Rhizobium rhizoryzae: one gene and its partner. The protein of the gene in region 2 interacts with the protein of the main gene of each other region in a pairwise test. Links are inferred from orthologs where the notes say so. Each region holds a gene or a part of one and is shown on either strand. Other genes may lie near its edges. The genes, in order: mobA and G6N80_RS18645.

Region 1 (3,249 bases), 260 kb from region 2 along the record:
CCGTACAAGGGGTCCCGAAGATGGCTTGATCAACACGGATACTCTAAAGGCTTGCTTTTCCACTCATCCCCGCCAAGTGTTGAAGCGTCTGCCGGAACAGCGCGCCAATCCTGGCATGCTGTTCGATGAAATCGTCTTTTCATAACCAAACAACTGGTGCGTGCCGCTGTGATCGACTACAGCGAAATCGCTAATATATGCCTGAGGGAATCGAGAATGCCGTTATCATCGAATTCGCGTGGCGCCCTGATGATGACGATTGCCATGGGAGCCTTCACCACCAATGATGCGCTCATCAAATCGATCACGCATGACCTGAACATTGCGCAGATCATCTTTCTGCGCGGCATCGCGACAGCCATCATTCTCGCCGTCATGGCCTGGTCCTACGGAATCCTCGGGCAGTTCCGATTGATGTTCAATAAGGCCGTCATCCTCAGATCCGGCTTCGAGATCGGCGCGACCATTACCTATATCAGTGCCCTTTCGCACATCGATCTGTCTGTGGCCGCTACAATATTGCTCTCTCTGCCGCTTGCCGTGACCTTCGGAGCCTGGGCCTTCTTCAAGGAACCGGTCGGATGGAGGCGCTGGCTGGCCATCATCGTCGGCTTCGTCGGTGTCATCATCATCCTGAAGCCGAGCCCGGAAGCTTTCGTGCCCGCATCTCTGTTGGCGGTCACCACGGTCTTCTTCACAGCCGGCCGCGACCTGACCACGCGGCGGATCAACTCAGCCATCCCGACCCTGCTCGTCTCGCTTTTTGCCGGCCTGACCAACACGGTCTTCGGCGCGGTTCTCATTGTTCCCATGGGCGGCTGGATGCCCGTGAGCGGTCACTCCGTGCTCATCATCGTCGTGGCCGCCTGTTTCATTATTGCGGGCTATCTGTCGATCATCAGTGCCATGCGAACGGGAGACATCTCCTTCATCGCGCCGTTTCGCTACACGAGCCTCATCTTCTCGCTGAGCCTTGGCTATTATCTGTTTCAGGAGCGACCGGACGGCTACATGACACTGGGCGCCAGTCTCATTGTTGCATCGGGTCTTTATGCCTTCTACCGTGAGAAACAGCGCACACGGGAAACGCCCGCTGCCAAGAGTACGCAGACACCCAATTGAGAACGCAAATGCCCCTGCCTTCCGCGCCTGCCGTCGCCGTCATCCTCGCCGGGGGTCTTTCCCGCCGGATGGGTCGAGACAAGGCCGAAGTCTTGCTGGCGGGAACCAGACTGGTGGATCGCGTGGCCGCCCGGTTGCGCCACCAGAACCTGTCCGTATTCCTCAACGCGTCGGATGATCTCGGAACGTCGCTCCCCCTTGTTCCGGATACGCTACAGGGTCATCGGGGGCCGCTCGCCGGAATTCTTGCCGCCATGCGCCACGGCGCAAGCCGGTCCGATCCCACGAGCCATGTGCTGACGGTGCCGATCGATAGCCCCTTCATACCGCTGGATATTGCGGCCAGATTGAGCGCGGCTGCGACATCCGATGGAAGCATCGTGATCGCCGTGTCGCAAGGCGCTCTCCATCCGGTCGTCGGCTTTTGGCCGATCCGTTTGGCCGATGAATTGCAGGCGTTTCTCGAAGGTCCGGAAAATCCGCGCGTCAAGACGTTTCTGTCCCGCCACGATACCCGGACTGTCGAGTTTGCCGACATCGAAACGCCCGTTGGTCCGTTCGACCCCTTCTTCAACGTCAATACGCCGGAGGACCTGCAATTGGCCCATCGCTACGTGGAGTTTGTGGGATGACCCCGAAGCTGTTTGGTATTGCTGGCTGGAAAAACTCCGGCAAGACGGGCCTCGCCGTACGCGTGGTGGAGGAGCTGACGCGCCGCGGTTTTCGCGTCTCGACCGTCAAGCACGCGCATCATGATTTCGATATCGATAAGGTCGGCGCAGACAGCTACCGTCATCGGCAGGCAGGCGCGCACGAGGTCGCCCTCGTCTCCGGCACGCGGTATGCAATCATGCACGAATTGCGTGGTGCCGATGAACCAAGCTTCGAGGAAATCATCTCCCGCCTCGCTCCGTGCGATATCCTCATCATCGAGGGCTACAAGCGCGAACCGATCCCGAAAATCGAGGCACGCCGCCTTGAGGCAGCCAAGCGCGAACCGCTGGCACCCAGTGATCCATTCATCTTAGGCATTGCTGCGGATCATGCTGTCGAAGGAACCGCCCTGCCCGTCTTCGATCTCGATGATACCAATGCGATTGTCGATTTCGTCATCGAGACGACAGGCCTGAACGCCTGATGCGAAAAGACCGCCGGGACGATCTGGCCCGGCGGTCTCTGCATCATTCGGATACCGTTTAGCGGTTCTGTGCGACCGGCTTCACCAGCGCAGTGATACGACGGATCGTCACGCGGCGGTTCTGCTGCTCTGGTCCCTGTGTCGCGACCTTGAGGTAACGCTCGCCATAGCCCTGCGTCACCATGTTTTCCGGCGGAATACCAAAGGCATCCGTCAGAACTCGCGCAACCGATTCGGCTCGGCGGTCGGAAAGCACAAGATTGCTCTCGTCAGAGCCGACAGCATCCGTATGGCCTTCGATCAGGAAGGTCTCGGATGGATCGCGATCCAGAACCTTCTTGATGGCGTCCGCCACCTTCCGCAGGCTGGATGCCTGGTTCATCGGAATGTCGGCACTGCCCGTGGCAAAAGTGACTGTATCGAGATCGATACGACGAACCTTGTCGCGGATACGGGCCGAGTAACGCACTTCATCGACGGAGTAGACCCGCTCCACCCGTTCGACAGGCGGCTGTTCGAGGAAGCGATAGTAGTCGCGATCCGGATCGCTGGTCGTATCGATGATATACTGGTTGACCGGAATCGTCAGGCGCATCGGGGGCAATTCCGCACCCGGATCACGCCAGCGGTAGTCGCGATCGGCCCGTTCATCGGCAAGCTCCGGCGCATAGAACAGGATGATTTCGCGGCCATCGCGTCCGACGCGAGAACGCTGGACCACATCGCCATAGCGATTTCGGATCGTCACGATCTGCACGCCGCCATCACGCTCGTAGATCTCACGGGTGCGTCCACCCGGCAGACGGTCATATTCGGGACGATAGCCGTCGCTGATGAAACGCTCACTATCGTCATGGCGAACGAAGGTCCGGTTATCGAACTGAATGATCACGCGGCCATCATCGGCACGGCGCACGTCATCCCAGCCACGTGGGTCTTCGAAGCGCGGGCGCTCGCGCAATCTCTCACCCTGAACGCGCGAGAAGGAC
Region 2 (3,297 bases):
AGGAAAATTCCCGCCAGACCAGTTCCTTGCGGAAATGGATGACGTCATTCGTTGCCTCCAGCCCCTTGGTCTCATGCCAGATCCGGGCGGGCGAAATCTCGCCGAAGGCGAGGTGAGGGGAAAGCAGCGATGTCGCATCCTCAAGACCGGGGTGATCGCGATCGCTCTTGTAGGTCTGTATCGGCTTCTTCAGGAAGCGCTTCAGTTTCTTGTGCGCGCCTGCTTCCCCCGGTTGCCATATCCGTCCGAACTCGGTCGCCCAGTCCGGTTTCGTCGGCAGCAGGCTCCAGTCCTTGAGCGCCTCCGATTTGGGGAAAGAGCCCGGCGCGGCGATCTTGGATGGAGCCGACACCGGATCGCGCGGCTCACCATCCTTCTCCAGCGCGCGCCAGAACGGCGAATAAACCCGGTAAGCGCCACCAGAACCGGTCTTCATCGTCTCTGGATCGTGCAGTAGCTGGCCACGAAAGCGCTTGATCTCCAGCCCTGACGACTTCAGGGCACCGACGATATCCTTGTCGGCCGCATCACGCTCATAGTGACGGTTATAAAAGAGCGCTTCGGCCTGCGTCTCCTTGGCCAGTCCGGAAAGCACCTTGGCTGCTTCGCCGCTCCGCAGTATCAGCCTGTTGCCCTTGTCGGCAAGCGCTGCAGCCAATGCATCCAGCGAGTGATGCAGCCACCACTCCTGAGCACCGCCCAGCGGACCGATGCCATCCTGTTTCGGTTCGCGGATGTAGACGCAGACAACAGGCCGGCCGCTTTCGCAGGCCTGCGACAGCGCACCATTGTCGTCGAGACGGAGATCCTTGCGAAACCAGAGAAGGATTGGCGGCTGATGATCTGACGACAAGGCGTAAACTCCGGTTATCGAATAATTACCGGTATTTACGTCTCAACATCAAACGCGGATCACCGATCGAAATCCCTCAGCAGAAGGATAGGGCAGGGCGTCAGTGCGGCAAGTTCCGGTGCATGCGGGGGGCGCACGATAAGGCAATCCGAATGGGCAAAAATCTTCATCATCGAAGAATCCTGCTTGTCGAAAGGTTCAGCAATCAGACGGCCGTCAGCGTCACGGCACAGCCGTGCCCGAAGGTAGTCCTGTCGCTGGTCATTGGCGGCAAGCGGCTTTCCGGCAAGGGCTTCGGCCATCCGCGCCTTCGGTCGTGTGCCGGAAAGCTTGGCGACGACTGGCTCAAGAAACAGCGTGCCGCAGACAAGGCTCGCAACCGGATTTCCCGGAAGGCCCAGCACGCGCATATCTCCCAGCGAGCCCACCATCAATGGCTTGCCCGGGCGCATGGCGATACGCCAGAAATCGAGTGACATGCCTTGCGCTTTCAGGCTGGCCTGCACCAGATCGTGGTCGCCAACCGATGCCCCGCCCAGCGTGACCAGCACGTCGACCTTTTCCGCCACAGCCTTGGCAATCGCATTCTCAATCAGATCCTGGCGATCTGGTATGATTCCGAGATCGATGACTTCGCCACCGTTGGCGCGAATGAGGGCGCTGATGCCAAATGTATTGGATGCGATGATCTGTGAAGGCTGCAAACTGCTACCGGGGTGCACCAGCTCATCACCGGTCGCCAGCACCGCAACGCGCGGCCGACGCAGAACCTCGACCTGCGGGTGGTTCATCGCCGCTGCAACGGTCAGATGGGCATAGTCGAGCCGGACACCAGCGCGCAGGACCGTCTCGCCTTCAGCAAAATCCTGCCCGCGCGGGCGAATATGGCGCCCGACCGTTACCGGAAACTTCGTGCGAATTCGGCTTTCAGACAGTCGCTCCGCATCCTCCTGAATGAGAATGCTGTCGGCACCTTCTGGCAATGGAGCACCGGTGAAAATGCGCACGCATTCTCCCGGTCCTACCTGGCCGTTGAATGCATGGCCCGCCGCTGCCTGGCCGACGACCGTCAGTTCTGCCCCAAGATCTGGAGCATCGGCGGCGCGAAGAGCATAGCCATCCATGGCGGAGGCGTGAAATGGCGGCTGTGTGAGTTTCGCGACCAGATCAACGGCCAGAATGCGGCCTGCTGCCTCATCAAGGGGAACGCTCTCGGTATCCGCAACCGCTCGCACCGGTTCCAGCAAACGTGTCAGAGCTTCGGAAACGGGAAGGAGAGGTGACGCCACAGTCAATTCCTAGGTTTTTCGCCAGTCGCCGGATTTTCCGCCGCTCTTGGCAAGCAATTGAATACCGCCGATCTCCATGCCTTTGTCGGCGGCCTTCGCCATGTCGTAGATGGTGAGACAGGCAACGGACACCGCCGTCAGCGCTTCCATCTCGACGCCCGTCTTGCCGGTCAGCTTTGCTGTCGCCGTGACCCGCAGGCCGGGGAGATCCGCGTCTGCCGCTATATCAACGGATACCTTGGTCAGCATCAGCGGATGGCAAAGTGGAATGAGACTGGAGGTTTGCTTGGCCGCCATGATGCCCGCCAGCCGGGCCGTACCGATGACATCGCCCTTTTTGGCATCGCCCTTGCGGATGAGTTGAAGCGTTTCCGGCAACATTCGCACGAAGCCTTCGGCGGTTGCCTCACGCACCGTCTCAGCCTTGCCGCCCACATCCACCATGTGAGCCTCGCCGCTTTCGGTAATATGCGTCAGGCCCTGCTCGGTCATGCTCATTCTGCTGCCTGGCTTGCGCTCTCACCGGTCAGCAACAGCCTTGTTGCAGCCGAAACATCCTGCTGACGCATCAGGCTTTCACCGACCAGATAGGTGGAGATACCGACTGCCTTCAGACGCAGGCAATCCGCATTGGTGAAGATGCCGCTTTCGCCCACCAGCAACCGGTCCGCTGGCACCATTGGGGCCAGCCTTTCGCTGTTCGTGAGGCTGACTTCGAAGGTACGCAGATTGCGATTGTTGACGCCGATCATGGGCGAGGCGAGCTTTAACGCACGCTCGGTTTCCTGTTCGTCATGCACCTCGATCAGAACGTCCATACCAAGCGAAAATGCTTCATCCTCAAGACGCTTCGCATCGTCGTCGGTCAGCGATGCCATGATCAGGAGAATGCAATCGCCGCCCCAGGCGCGAGCCTCATGCACCTGATAGGTCTCAAACATGAAATCCTTGCGCAAGGCCGGAAGCGAGCAGGCATTGCGTGCTGCCGTCAGAAACTCGGGCGCACCCTGGAAACTCGGAGCATCCGTCAAAACGGAAAGGCAGGCCGCACCGCCAGCCTCATAGGCTTTGGCCAGCATTGGAGGATCGAAATCCGGGCGGATCAGTCCCTTCGATGGACTCGCCTTCTTGATTTCGGCTATCAGGCCAAGTTCG

What was found.
Region 1: the proteins of G6N80_RS18645 (region 2) and mobA interact in binary tests that used the Escherichia coli proteins (3 or more experiments, as listed by UniProt). The link is inferred for Rhizobium rhizoryzae from one-to-one orthologs.

The regions. Positions count from the first base shown.
Region 1 is NZ_CP049250.1:2,400,266-2,403,514, reverse strand. Bases 14-2,942 are described here. They hold mobA (molybdenum cofactor guanylyltransferase MobA), read left to right. Parts: upstream 14-1,130; coding sequence 1,131-1,754; downstream 1,755-2,942. Other genes in these bases: G6N80_RS17430 (OmpA family protein), read right to left, coding at 2,319-2,942; mobB (molybdopterin-guanine dinucleotide biosynthesis protein B), read left to right, coding at 1,751-2,260; G6N80_RS17445 (DMT family transporter), read left to right, coding at 217-1,122; G6N80_RS17450 (hypothetical protein), read left to right, coding at 14-145. Outside these bases: more of G6N80_RS17450, read left to right, coding at 1-13; more of G6N80_RS17430, read right to left, coding at 2,943-3,249. UniProt on the Escherichia coli protein: Transfers a GMP moiety from GTP to Mo-molybdopterin (Mo-MPT) cofactor (Moco or molybdenum cofactor) to form Mo-molybdopterin guanine dinucleotide (Mo-MGD) cofactor.
Region 2 is NZ_CP049250.1:2,655,500-2,658,796, reverse strand. Bases 28-3,004 are described here. They hold G6N80_RS18645 (molybdopterin molybdotransferase MoeA), read right to left. Parts: upstream 2,143-3,004; coding sequence 913-2,142; downstream 28-912. Other genes in these bases: trpC (indole-3-glycerol phosphate synthase TrpC), read right to left, coding at 2,637-3,004; moaC (cyclic pyranopterin monophosphate synthase MoaC), read right to left, coding at 2,152-2,640; G6N80_RS18650 (cryptochrome/photolyase family protein), read right to left, coding at 28-853. In the rest of the region: more of G6N80_RS18650, read right to left, coding at 1-27; more of trpC, read right to left, coding at 3,005-3,297. UniProt on the Escherichia coli protein: Catalyzes the insertion of molybdate into adenylated molybdopterin with the concomitant release of AMP.